DNA from 2 places in the Bradyrhizobium sp. LVM 105 genome. Region 1 is predicted to be linked to the other one. Evidence: riboswitches for the same ligand, from Rfam matches in the RefSeq annotation. Region 1 holds a riboswitch; the other holds the start of a gene.
What was found. A riboswitch is a leader RNA that binds a small molecule or an ion and turns the genes downstream of it on or off. The one in region 1 is predicted to bind cobalamin.

Region 1 (6,892 bases):
GATGCCTGGGCCGAGGCCACATCCGCGCGGCTTGCGCGCGACTGCGTTCGCCTCGACGGGATGGCGCGAGCGCAAGGCTGGACATTGGTCGGCGGCACCCCGCTGTTTCGTCTCTACGAGACGCCTGACGCACGTGCTGCGCAGGAGAACCTGGCTCATGGCCATGTCTGGTCGCGCGTGTTTGCGCGAGAGCCGACATGGCTGCGGCTCGGGCTTCCCGGCAGCGAAGCCGAATGGACGCGCCTCGCCGAAGCCCTAGCGCGCTAGCGCGAGCAGGCCTGCGACGTCGAGATGTTTTTCGATGTGATCGGCCAGCGCCTCGAGCGCGCTTTCGACCCGGGCCATATAGGGCTCGTTGCCGGCGGGAATGTCGAGCTTGGCCAGATACGCCTTGCGGAAATCATCCGACGTGAACAGGCCGTGCAGATAGCTGCCCTGCACGCGGCCGTCGCGCGAGACCGCGCCTTCCGGCTCGCCGTTCAGCGTCGCGAAGGGGCGGATGCGATCCGGTCCGTCGGTGCGCCCGATGTGGATTTCGTAAGCCTCGATCGCCTGCTTCGTGGCGGCATGCACGGCCGCGACACGCGTCAGCGTCTTCTGCGGGCTCATCACCGTCCCGACATCCAGCAGCCCAAGTCCCGGCGTATCGCCCGCGGGGCCCTCGATGCCATCAGGATCAGCAACGCTGCGCCCCAGCATCTGATAGCCGCCGCAGAGGCCGAGCACGTGGCCGCCGCGGCGATGGTGCGCGAGCAGGTCGATGTCCCAACCCTGCGCGCGCAAAAAGGCGAGATCGCCGCGGGTCGATTTCGAGCCGGGGATGATGACGAGGCGCACGTCGCCGGGAATCGCTTCGCCGGGCCGCACCATTACGAGATCGACGCCAGGCTCGAGCTTCAGCGGATCGAGATCGTCGAAATTGGCGATCCGCGACAGCGCAAGACAGGCGATCTTGCATTGGCCGGGCTTGCGCGCGTCGCTCAGGCCCAGCGCGTCCTCGGCCGGCAGCTCGCCGGCGCGGGCAAACCAGGGCAGCACGCCGAAGCCGCGCCAGGCGGTCTTTTGTTCGATGAGCCTGTAGCCGTCGTCGAACAGGGTAGGATCGCCGCGGAACTTGTTGATGACGAAACCCTGGACCATCGCGGCATCGTCGGGGTCGATCACCGTCTTGATGCCGACGAGCTGCGCGATGATGCCGCCGCGGTCGATGTCGCCGATCAGCACGACCGGCACGTCGGCCTTGCGGGCAAAGCCCATATTGGCGATGTCGGACTTGCGCAAATTCACCTCGGCCGGACTGCCGGCGCCCTCGACCAGCACGAGATCGGCGCGGGCCTTCAGCCGTTCAAAACTCTCCAGCACCGCGCCCATCAGCGAGGGCTTCATTGCGGCGTAGTCGCGCGCGCGGGCGGTGGCAATGCGTTTGCCGTGGACCACGATTTGCGCGCCGACATCGGTCTCGGGCTTCAGCAGCACCGGGTTCATGTCGGTGTGCGGCTCCACGCCTGCGGCGAGCGCCTGCAATGCCTGGGCGCGGCCGATCTCGCCGCCGTCGATCGTGACGGCCGCGTTGTTCGACATGTTCTGCGGCTTGAACGGGAGCACGCGCAAGTCCCGCCGCGTGAACGCGCGCGCGAGGCCGGCGACGATGAGCGACTTGCCCACGTCTGAGCCGGCTCCCTGGATCATCAGCGCGCGTGCCATCGTCGTTCAGAACTCGACGCCGGCCTGCGCCTTGATGCCGGAGCGGAAGGGATGCTTGACCAGCGTCATCTCGGTGACGAGGTCGGCGATCTCGATCAGCTCGTCCTTGGCGTTGCGCCCGGTGAGCACGACGTGCGTCATCGGCGGCTTCGAGGTGGTCAGGAAGTCGACGACCTCGGCGATGTCGAGATAATCGTAGCGCAGCGCGATGTTGATCTCGTCGAGCACGACCATGCGCAGGTTCTCATCGAGGATCAGCTCCTTGGCCTTCTCCCAGCCGGCGCGCGCCGCGGCGATGTCGCGGGCGCGGTCCTGCGTCTCCCAGGTGAAGCCTTCGCCCATCGCATGGAACTGGCAGAGTTCGCCGAAATGACCGGTGAGCAGGCGGCGCTCGCCGGTGTCCCAGGCGCCCTTGATGAATTGCACCACCGCGCAGGGGAAGCCATGGGCGACGCAGCGCACGATCATGCCGAAGGCGGAGGAGGACTTGCCCTTGCCGGCGCCGGTATGGACGATGATGAGGCCTTTTTCGCCGCTCTTGGTCGCCATGATCTTGTCGCGGGCGGCTTTCTTCTTCGCCATTTTCTGGGCGTGCCGGGCGTCGGTTTCCTCAGGTGTTTGGGTGTCCGGTTCAGGCGTCATTGGATCCGGTCCTTCGGCTTGACAAGAGGCGGCCACCGGCAAATGGTGGCCCGGCGTTGGTTCCTGTCCTATGACAGGCGAAGAGGGAATGCGATAGGGTCCGAATCGGCAAGATTTGGGTCCAAAATGCAGCCGCCCCCGCGACCGTGACCGGAGAGATGCCCGAAGCCACTGATTCCCCAGGGAATCGGGAAGGCGGGGATCGAAGGGCCTAGACCCTGCTCCGCAAGCCGGGAGACCTGCCAGCGCGGACGAGTTTTGGACCGGCGGACGGGGTGTTCCGCGACGGGGAAACGGGCCTTCTGACGAATGGTCCGTGTGCCTCATCGCCTCCCGCTGTTATCTGGAAGAGGCGATGACCGTCACACTTCACGTCTGCATCACCTGCCGTGCCGGCCAGACGCTTGGCGAGGGCGAGACCACGCCCGGCAAGCGCCTGCACGGTGCGATCCTCGAGGCCGGCGTGCCCGACGGCGTCAATGTGGTTCCCGTCGAATGCCTGTCGGCCTGCAGCCAGGGCTGCTCGGTGGCGCTGAGCGCACCCGGCCGCTGGTCCTATGTTTATGGCCGCCTGTCGGATGCGAATGCGCAGGACGTTGTCGCAGGCGCTGCGGCCTATGCGGCCGCGCCGGACGGGCTCGTGCCCTGGCGCAGCCGCCCCGAAATCTTCCGCAAGCAGTCGCTTGCCCGCATTCCCCCCATTGCAATCGTGCCGGAGGCCGCCGAATGAGCTCGCTCGCAAAAGTCCCGGTCACGGTGGTCACCGGTTTCCTCGGCTCCGGCAAGACAACGCTGATCCAGCATCTTCTCGCAAATCCCAACGGCAAGAGGCTCGCCGTGCTCGTCAACGAGTTCGGCAGCGAGGGCGTCGACGGCGAGATCCTGAAGTCCTGCGCCGATGCGAACTGCCCGGAAGAGAACATCGTCGAGCTTGCCAATGGCTGCATCTGCTGCACCGTCGCCGACGATTTCATTCCGACCATGGAGAAATTGCTGGCGCGGCCGGTGCGGCCCGATCACATCCTGATCGAGACCTCGGGCCTGGCGCTGCCGAAGCCGCTGCTGAAGGCGTTCGACTGGCCACAGATCCGCTCGCGCATCACGGTCGACGGCGTGATCGCACTCGCCGACGCCGAGGCCGTGGCGGCGGGCCGCTTCGCGCCCGATCCTGACGCCGTCGAGGCGCAGCGCGCGGCCGACGCCAATCTCGACCACGAGACGCCGCTGTCGGAAGTGTTCGAGGACCAGATCGCCTGCGCCGACATCGTGCTGCTGACCAAGGCCGATCTCGCGGGCGCCGCCGGCATCGAAGCCGCCAGGGCGGCCATCACCGCCGAGATGCCGCGCCGCGTGCCGATGCTGCCCGTCACCGACGGCGCGATCGACGCCCGCGTCATCCTCGGCCTCGGCGCGGCCGCCGAGAACGATCTCGCCGCGCGCCCCTCGCATCATGACGGCGAGGAGGAGCACGAGCACGACGATTTCGCTTCCGTCGTGATCGACCTTCCGGAAGTCGCCGACATCGATGCGCTCGTTGCCTCCGTGCAGCGCCTGGCGCGCGAGCAGAACGTGCTGCGTGCCAAGGGCTATATCGCGGTCGCGGGCAAGCCGATGCGTCTCTTGCTTCAGGCCGTGGGCGAGCGCGTGCGCCACCAGTTCGACAAGCCCTGGGACGCAGGTCTCAGGCAGTCCAAGCTCGTCGTGATCGGCGAGCACGGCGATATCGATGAGGCCGCGATCAGGTCAGGACTTGGTATCTGATGCACGTCGTTTTCCGCGAGAGCCGCGGTCTGGAGGAGACCGCGACACCCAGAGACATCGGCCAGGACCCGGCCGATCTCGTGGTGCTCTCGTATTCGGATTCCGACCTTGCCGCGTTCGCAGCCGGCTGGCGGCGTGGCCGCAGCAGCCTGCCATCATTGCGGCTCGCCAATCTCGCCGAGCTGCGCCATCCGCTCTCGGTCGACACCTATATCGAGAAGACGCTGTCGCAGGCGCGGGGCATTCTGGTGCGGCTGATCGGCGGCGAATCCTATTGGCAATACGGGCTCGCTGCGCTCCAACAGCTCGCGAAGGACCGCAACATCGTGCTCGCCGTGCTGCCGGCCGACGGTCGCGATGACACGCGGCTCGATTCATATTCGACCTTGCCGGTCTCGACGCTGCGACGGCTCAAGGTGCTCTGCGACACCGGCGGTCCGGTCGCCGCGCAGGCGGCGATCGCGCAGCTCGCGCTGGCCTCGGGGCTTTATGCCGGGCCCGTCACCGGCGAGATGACCGTGCCGGAGATGGGCTTCTACGATCCCTCGCGCGGCGTCATTGCTGCGCCGGCCTCGAGTGAGGACAGGCCGCTCGCGCTGGTGACATTCTATCGCTCGTACCTTACGGCCGCAGATGCAGGCCCGGTCGATGCCCTGATCGCCGCGCTGCGCGAGAAGGGCTTTGACGCATATGGCGCGTTCGTCACCTCTTTGAAGGCCCCGGGCGTTGCCGATTGGTTGCGCGCGCATCTCGCGCAAAATCCTCCGGCCGCGATCGTCAACGCGACGGCGTTCTCGGCCATCGGCGAGGACGGCACGACGCCGTTCGATGCCGCATCCTGTCCGGTGTTCCAGGTCGCGCTCTCGACGGCGCGGCGCGAAGACTGGGCAGAGTCGCTGCGAGGTCTCTCGCCCGGCGATCTCGCGATGCATGTGGTGCTGCCCGAGGTCGATGGCCGGCTGTTCACGGGTGTCGTGAGCTTCAAGTCGGCAGGGATGCGCGATCCCGATCTGCAATTCGCCCATCTGGCGCACGGGCCCGACGAGGAGCGCGTCAAGGCCGTCGCCGCGCGCGTTGCGGCCTGGCGGCGACTTGCACAGAAGCCCGCCGCCGAGAAACGGGTGGCGATCGTGCTCTCGAACTATCCGGGTCGGCCGCACCAGATCGCGCATGCGGTCGGGCTCGATGCGCTGGCTTCGGTGGAAGCACTGGTGTCAGATCTCGCCGAGGCCGGCTTCGATGCCGCGCCGGTCCACAGGCTCGGCGAGACGCTGCTGAAGCAAAACTTGTCCTGGAGGGTGGCCGATTATCGCGCGGCCCTCTCGCGCCTGCCGCAATCCCTGCAAGACGATCTCGCGCAGGCCTGGGGCGCGCCTGAGGATGATCCCAGCTGCAACGGCGGTGCGTTTCAATTCGCGGCCATCGCAAGCGGCCACTCCATCATCGCGGTGCAGCCGGAGCGGGGCGATGCGGTCACGCGCGATGCCGATTATCATGATCTCGCCCGCACGCCGCGCCACGCTTATGTCGCGTTCTATCTCTGGCTCCGCGCGCAGGAGATCGATGCCGTCGTGCATATGGGCGCGCATGGCACGCTGGAATGGCTGCCCGGAAAATCCGTCGCGCTGTCGTCCGCGTGCTGGCCGGAAGCGCTGATCGGCGATCTGCCCGTCATCTATCCCTTCATCGTCAACGATCCCGGTGAAGCCGCGCAGGCCAAGCGCCGTATCGGCGCGGTCACCATCGGCCATCTGCCGCCGCCGCTCGCGCAATCTGCGGTGCCGGAGGGGTTGCGCCGGCTCGAACGTCTGCTCGACGAATATTCGACCGCCGATGGTCTCGATCCCGCGCGCCGCCAGCGGCTGATCGCGGCGATCCGCGACGAGGCACGCGCGGCCGGTCTCGAAGACGATCTCGGCCTCGATGCCTCGGCCGCGCCAGCTGAAGCTATTCCGCGGATCGATCGCTTCGTCTGCGATCTCAAGGAAAGCCAGTTCGGCGACGGCCTCCATGTGTTCGGCCGCGGCGCCTGCGGCGACGCCGAGCGCGATGCGCTGCGTTCCGCACTTGGCGGCAAGCGCGTCGCACCCGGGCCGTCGGGCTCGCCCTATCGCGGCCGCCAGGACGTGCTGCCGACCGGGCGCAATCTCTTTGCCGTCGACCCGCGCGCGGTGCCGACGCCGTCGGCGCATGCGCAGGGGATAAAACTCGCGGAGGAACTGCTGCGCCGTCACCTGCAGGATCACGGCGACTGGCCGAAGGGCCTCGTCGTCGATCTCTGGGGCTCGGCGACTATGCGCACGGCGGGCGAGGAATTTGCGATGGCGCTGCATCTGGCCGGCCTCGCGCCGCGCTGGGATCACGCCTCCGGCCGCGTCACCGGCTATGACATCATCGCCCCGGCCGAGCTCGGCCGCCCCCGCATCGACGTCACGTTGCGGGTCTCGGGCCTGTTCCGCGACGTTTTTTCGGGCCTCGCGCAATTGTTCGAGGCCGCCTGCGAGGCGCTCGCCGCGCGCGAGGACGAGGGCGAGGAGAATCCGTATCGCCACCGGACCTCCCGTGTGTTCGCGCCGCGTCCCGGCCAATATGGTGTCGGCCTCTTGGCGATCCCCGATGCGTTCACGCCGGAGACACGCGAGGCCGCCGGCGAAGCCTGGCTGTCGGCCTCGTCCTGGGCATTCTCGGCCGATGGCGAGATGCAGCACGATCGCGCTGGGATCGAAGCGCGGCTTGCCTCTGCCGACGCCTTCGTCCACGTCCAGGATTTGCCGGAAACCGACCT
Region 2 (6,892 bases), on a different contig from region 1:
CGTCGGCATCGATCACTTTGCCGTGCGCCACGAAAGTCTTGCCGGGGCCAGGCACGAAGACAGGCTAAGCGCAATTTCCAGGGCTACACTGGTGATTGCGCGGATTGATCTCGGCGCCAGCGCGATCGAGCGCATCCAACAAGGGCTTGACGGGAACGCTATCTCGGCAAAGGACTGCCTTGCTCGTATCGCCGGGGATCGGCTCACCGCCGGGAAGGGCTGTTTGCTGAGGCAGGAGGATCGCTTCCGTGCCGAGATCACGATCGACTCATGTGCGTCATGGCAGTCGATCTCTTGGAGGCATTCCGTCGTTACGCTCTGGATCGAAGTTCGCCACCGTCGATCGTTCTCGAATCGACAGCCTTATCACGGATGGCGTCGTGGTGATTGAGATCGTCTGCTCTCCATCGTTGATGGCGCAGAGTTCCTGGCCCGGAGCGTCGCCTCGGCGTCCGACGCTCATCTTCCGCCGCGCGGGGCTACACATAGCGGGGCGGTCTAACTCTGTGCGCCGACCCGAGTCGGGTCAGATCCGAAATCGCTCAGTTAACTGGCCTATATTGGGGCAGGACCACGCTCACGGCTCAGGAGCACCCTATCGGCACCGCCGCATCTTCAAGCTCGTGACATCCTCCGCGTGGTCCGGTCTCAGACTCTCACCAGAGGCTCAAGCCGAAACCCGACTATGGGATGGAAACGGTGGACCAAGGACTGCCCCTTAGGCCAGGTTCAAATCAATAGCAACCGCTCATGCATTGCCTATGCTTACGAGATCCTTGGAGCCGGGTTTGCCGTATCGTCTCGCCGGTGTCCGTGCGGTTTCGAAGCAGGAAAGCGCACCGAGTTTGCGGTGGGTGCCCTGCGGTGACCGCCCCGCAGGGGATGTCCCGGGTTCTGTTGAATTTCTGAGGAGGTCGGCGTTGCCCACCTTGAGCCGGTAGGCTCGGGGTGCTGATTCCACAAAGGAGAGCAACGCCATGACGAGAGATATCACACCGGCTGGTTCGCCGGCGACTGGGGTTGTGGACGAAGCGTTTGCGGAAGTGCGGGCGAGCTTCGATCGGTTCTGCCTTGCGGCGGGGATCGAGGCGCTCGGCACGATGATGGAGGCGGATGTGACGGCGGCCTGCGGGCCGCGCCACGGTCGCGATGCGGCGCGGCGGGCGCACCGTTGGGGCCGAACGCGAGGACGGATCGGTTTCCACGGCGGCAAGATTGAGGTCGAGCGGCCCCGGGTCCGGGGCGTGGACGGCCGCGAGATCACGATCCCGAGCAGGGAAACGGCAGCGCAGGAGGACTGGCTCGGTCGCTGGGCGATGAACCTGATGCTGATCAACGTGTCGACGCGCCGGTTCGGCCGCGCCGTCCGACTGCCCGAGGGGGACGTGCCGGCACCGCCCGGATCTGGGATTTCGAAATCGGCGGTCTCGCGGAGGTTCGTTGCGCTGTCGGCGGCGCGGCTGGCCGACTTCATGGCTGCCGATCTGTCCACGCTCGACCTTCTGGTGGTCCAAATCGACGGGCTGCATCTCGACGACGATCTCGTGCTAGTCGCCGCGATCGGGGTTGACGGCGAAGGCAACAAGCATCCGCTGGCGCTGGTGGAAGGGGCAACCGAGAATGCCGCAACGGTTCAGGCCCTGCTGGACAACCTGGTCTCGCGCGGGCTCGACCCGACGGTGCCAAGACTGTTCATCGCCGACGGCGCGAAGGCGCTGTCGAAGGCGATCCGCCGCACCTTCGGTCCGGCCGCAGCGATCCAGCGCTGCCAGATCCACAAGGCGCGCAACATCATGGAACGCCTGCCGAAAGAGCATCATGCGGCCACCATGCGCCAGGCCTGGGAGCTCGATGACGCCGACAAGCGAAAAATTGATCCGCAACCTCGCGCGTCGACTCGACCAGCAATGGCCCGGCGTAGCGGCCAGCATCCTCGAAGGCCTCGACGAAATCCTGACTGTCGTCCGGTTGAAGTTGCCGAAGGAGCTTCGTCGATCGCTCGCCTGTACCAACATCGCCGAGAACATGATGGGCACCATTCGCCGCGTCACGCGCAACGTCAAACGCTGGCGGGATGCCGGTATGGCCTTGCGATGGGTCGCGGCCGGCATGATCGAGGCTAACAAGGGCTTCCGACGATTGAAGGCGCATAACCAATTGTCGGTTCTGCGTGCGGCTCTTCAAGCTCGCCACAATCGCATGACGATCAACCCCGTTGCCCACGTCACGAGGGCCGCGTAACATTCATTCCGGCAACGTCGGCCCGACCTAGTTCAACAGCGATCGGGACATCCCCGCCCCGCATCACTGCCCCTCGTTGCCGTGTAGTCGTTCCCGACGCGCTCATGAGCGACAAACCTTGGTGTAGATATATAAACCTCAGACTATACAGTGGCATACCACGGCATAATTGAGCTACGCTGAGCTTGTGCTTCAACTCGGCTCAGCGATGCGTCAGTGTCGCTCCTCCAGACTTTCGCCCGGCCCGCCTAGGCGGGACCGGGCATTTTTTCTGTTCCCAGTGCTACCTCCATTATCGGGCGCGCAAATGACCACCTCGATGAGAAGAGACCCAAGCCCGGATCAACGGCCTGGCGGATCGAATGCAGCGCGTAGCTCGCGGGCGGCAGCGACCATGTTCGCTAGCGCCGGCCGGACCTCTTCCCAGTTGCGCGTCTTCAGCCCGCAGTCCGGATTGACCCAGAGCTGCGAGTCGTGCAGCCGCGTCAGAGCCAACGCCATCAGCTCCTTCATTTCGCCCGTCTCCGGAACGCGTGGAGAGTGGATGTCGTACACGCCCGGCCCGATCTGATTTGGGTATTCGTAGTTCCTAAACGCGTCGAGTAGTTCCATTTTCGAGCGCGACGTCTCGATCGAGATTACATCCGCGTCCATTGCAGCGATCGCACCGATGATGTCGTTGAACTCCGAGTAGCACATATGTGTATGAATTTGCGTTTGATCAGCGACGCCCGATGAGCAGATCCGGAAGCAATCCACGGCCCAGTCGAGATAAGCCGTCCACTCCGATCGACGCAACGGCAATCCTTCTCGAAGTGCAGCTTCGTCGATCTGGATCATGGTCGCACCAGCATTCTCGAGATCGCGGACTTCGTCTCGGATCGCGAGCGCAATCTGGCGGCAGGCCTCGCTTCTGGGAATATCATCGCGAACAAAGGACCAGTTCAAGATCGTCACCGGACCGGTCAACATCGCCTTCATCGGCTTCTTCGTTAATGATTGCGCGTAGCGCCACCAGTCCACGGTAATAGGCTTCGAGCGCACTACATCGCCAAACAGGATCGGTGGCCTGACGCAGCGCGAGCCGTAGGACTGCACCCATCCGCTCCTGGTAAATGCGAAGCCGGCAAGTTGCTCGCCGAAGTACTGCACCATGTCATTGCGCTCGAACTCGCCGTGCACGAGGACGTCGAGACCGATGTCCTCCTGCCAACGTACGGCGCGCGCAGTCTCCTCCTTGAGGAACCTGTCGTATTGCTCGTCACTTATCGCGCCCCGCGCATGCGCCGCACGCGCATTCCGGACCTCTGTGGTCTGCGGGAACGATCCGATCGTCGTGGTAGGGAAAGCCGGCAGTCCGAAACGATCGCTTTGGATCTCTGCACGACGGGCAAATGGGCTCGCGCGCCGACGCATGGTCTGATCGATCGCTTTCATCCGGACAGCGACATTAGCATCACGGATTTTTGGCGAAGTCCGGCGAACAGTCGCGGTACATTCCGACTGGGCAAGAGCTGGCGCAACATTCTGGTCGCCTGCGAGTGCCCGCGCCAGGATCGCAAGCTCCCGCATCTTCTGGACCGCGAAAGCAAGCCAGCTCTTGACGTCGGAAACGAGCCCGGTTTCAAGTTCAACATCGACCGGCACATGAAGCAGCGAGCAGGATGGGGCAATCTGTACACGGTCCTTGCCGAGCTTCGCAATCGCGGGTTCGAGCCGCTGGCGCAGCGAGGACAAATTCGACCGCCATACATTCCGGCCGTCGACGACACCGAGCGACATGACGAGATCACTTCGGCCGCCAGCGATGATCTGGTCCAACAACTGTGGCGCTCGAACTAGGTCGAGGTGTAGTCCGGCAACTGGCAGGCTCAACGCGGTGTTCAGATTGTCCCCGAGGTCGCCGAAATAGCTGGCAACTAAGATCTTGATGGCCGGCACCTCCTTGGCGAGCCGATCATAGGCATGTCGCAAAGATTGCCGCGCCCTCTCATCCAGATCAAGAACCAGGCAGGGCTCGTCGAACTGAACCCAATTTGCTCCACGTTTGGCCAATTCCTGCAGAACTTCGATATAGGCCGGTAACAGTTCATCCAGTAGTGAGAGTGGCTGGAACGCAGGATCGGGACTCTTGCCGAGCTTTAGGAATGTGACCGGCCCGATCAGGACAGGGCGGGTCTGAAAGCCAAGGGCCTTGGCTTCCTCATACTCCTCGATCGGCTTGCGAGAGCATAGCCTGAAAGTCTGTCCTCTGCGAAACTCGGGGACCATGTAGTGGTAGTTGGTATCGAACCACTTGGTCATCTCCTGCGGGGGTGCGCCAAATCCGCGCGGTCCGTGACCGCAACTCGCATCCCGATCGTCGCATTGTGATCCGCGGGCCATGGCGAAGTACGTCTTCAGCGAAACGGATTCGGCTTTTGAGGCGTAGATCTCCGGGATGGCGCCAACCATGACACTTGTGTCGAGCACCTGATCATACAGCGAGAAATCGTTTGATGGAATGACCGTGACGCCGATAGATTTCTGACGAGCCCAGTTCGCGGCACGCAGGCCAGCTGCGTCCTCCAGCAACTGCTGTTCGCTGCTTTTTCCGGCCCAGTAGCTTTCTAGAGCGAGTTTGAGCTCGCGCCTTGGACCGATGCGTGGCGTTCCGAGCGTGGCAACGGGAAGGGAGAGAAGAGACATAGCGTTAACCCCGTGTTGGGGGCAGAAGGCCATGGCGGACGCAGGCAGGGGAAGTCGCGCAGTGCGACGGCTGCTTGGCGCACCACCGGGACACCCCGCCCGTGGACGAATATATTGTCGGGGTAGGTCTCCTGGCTCGCGGGTCATCGCTGCTGTCCGGCCTTCCCGAAGCCGCGCAGGCTTCAGTGACATCGTTGGACAGCGGCTCGCCACTCACAGTTGCGGGGGCAGCGCCGGCATCTTCACCGGCTTCCCTCTTAGCTCCGGATCAAGTGCGACCGGAGAACCTCGACGACTTGGATTATCGAGAAGACAAGTCTTCCGTCAACCTCTCAGATCATGTCTCAAGCTGGTGCTGCGACATCCGCTACGCGAATGGCCGCGCATCTTGATGCGTTGAGCCGATGTAAGCGCTCTCAAGTCAGCAATATCGGAATGACGATCGCAGCTGCCTGCGGGCCGCACGCCAGATCGGTGGAAGGGACAAATGCGGCTTGCCCGGTCGGGACTGCTGCCTCGAGCAGAACGCATCTCCGGCTTCTCAGCGCTTCTTTGAGCAAGTCCACCATCCAGCCACCTTCTCGGCCAACAGGATCCGTGTTGAACAGGCCCAAGCTGGCGAAGCCAGCAACATACCCGGCCAGCACGTTGATGTGCGGTTCAGCAAGACTCCAAATGTTCGGCGGTAAAGATCGGTTTCGCCTCGTCGCCATCGAGTGCAAAGCGCTCCTAACTGAGGCTATTCTCGAAGCGCCGCATGTCGCGATAGGAGCGGCAGACGCACCATGGCCGATGGCCGCAAATGGCCAAACGCATGGCAGAGATCGAAAGCCACATTCTGGCAACGATGCCGAACCAAACGGTTCAATAGCGGCAAACAATTCTCATCAGGAGCTTGGTACCGAGGTGTTCCGCTGCGCCATCGAACGATCCGGTGCGGGACGAGGATGCATAAGCCGGGCTGGATAGCGCTGAACGGAAACATCGAGACATTGACCAGTCGGAAAGTCGACAAAGAGGACACAAAAGCGGTGCGAATTGCCGTCTATTACCTGGCACGAAGAATGCAAGTCTTCGGCATGCCCAGTCTCCTCCTGCTGGGCATGTCCAGCACAGCAACTTGAGGCTGTCGCCGGCAGTGAAGTTAGTGGCGCGTGACATAGAGGGGAGCGCCTGCTCGCATGGGACACCATCGGTCTCCCCGTCGCGTCGCCGCTAACTTCTTGCGCTCGCGCATAACAAGTCGAAGGTTGCCCGCTTTGAATGACGTGTGGATGACACCAAATAGGCCGGCAGTTATGAGAACAGTGTCTAGAAGACGCGCGTTATGGTTTTGTCTCGGTCGACCCCTGATCTGCCTGGTCGGGCTGGCTGCGATGAGCAACAGTGTTCGCGCCATCGAGAGCCCCCATATCGAAAGATTCAAGTCAACGTGGCGAGCGCAAGACGGTGAGACAATAGAACAAATTATCTCCAACGTCTCGAAGGTGGCACAGTTCGTCCCTCGAATGTGGGGCGTCGCTGAACTCGACGAAAACGACTATGTTTTCGTTTTGTGGACCAGACACCCTGACGATATATTAGACGAACCGTACTTTATCACCTGGAGGATCGCGCTCGACGGCACGTTTCAACTTGCGTCGACCTATGCAAAGCCGATCGAATTGGGCTGGCACGCCCTAGCACTCTCGTTGATCGCCACTGAAGTCAAGGAGAGTGAAAGGGACGCAAATCTTGGCTTTCTGCATGATCCGAGCAACTTCAACTTTGTGACGACCACGCAAGGCCGCCTCGGCGATCTTCTGCGGCAGGGCCGCTGCACTATCGTTGAACCTGTTGAAGTGGACTACTTGCCGAAGCAGAAGGACAAGCCGACCGAGAAGGGTGATCTGTGGCGCGCTTTGCTTTTGGTGAACTGTGATATCCCAGGACCCCGTTTTTTTACACACAACGGGGTCATCAC

Region 2: another riboswitch for cobalamin. It lies ahead of metE (5-methyltetrahydropteroyltriglutamate--homocysteine S-methyltransferase); the one in region 1 lies ahead of D6B98_RS05800 (DUF1636 family protein).

The regions. Positions count from the first base shown of each region.
Region 1 is NZ_QZMV01000002.1:91,039-97,930, reverse strand. It holds gene cobD (threonine-phosphate decarboxylase CobD) at 1-267, shown strand, start outside; gene D6B98_RS05810 (cobyric acid synthase) at 256-1,704, opposite strand; gene cobO (cob(I)yrinic acid a,c-diamide adenosyltransferase) at 1,711-2,346, opposite strand; cobalamin riboswitch at 2,387-2,607, shown strand; gene D6B98_RS05800 (DUF1636 family protein) at 2,702-3,076, shown strand; gene cobW (cobalamin biosynthesis protein CobW) at 3,073-4,107, shown strand; gene cobN (cobaltochelatase subunit CobN) at 4,107-6,892, shown strand, end outside.
Region 2 is NZ_QZMV01000028.1:37,720-44,611, forward strand. It holds partial or broken gene D6B98_RS36785 (IS256 family transposase) at 978-2,241, shown strand; gene metE (5-methyltetrahydropteroyltriglutamate--homocysteine S-methyltransferase) at 2,584-4,929, opposite strand; cobalamin riboswitch at 5,034-5,235, opposite strand; gene D6B98_RS40585 (hypothetical protein) at 5,346-5,642, opposite strand; gene D6B98_RS36795 (nodulate formation efficiency C protein) at 6,306-6,892, shown strand, end outside.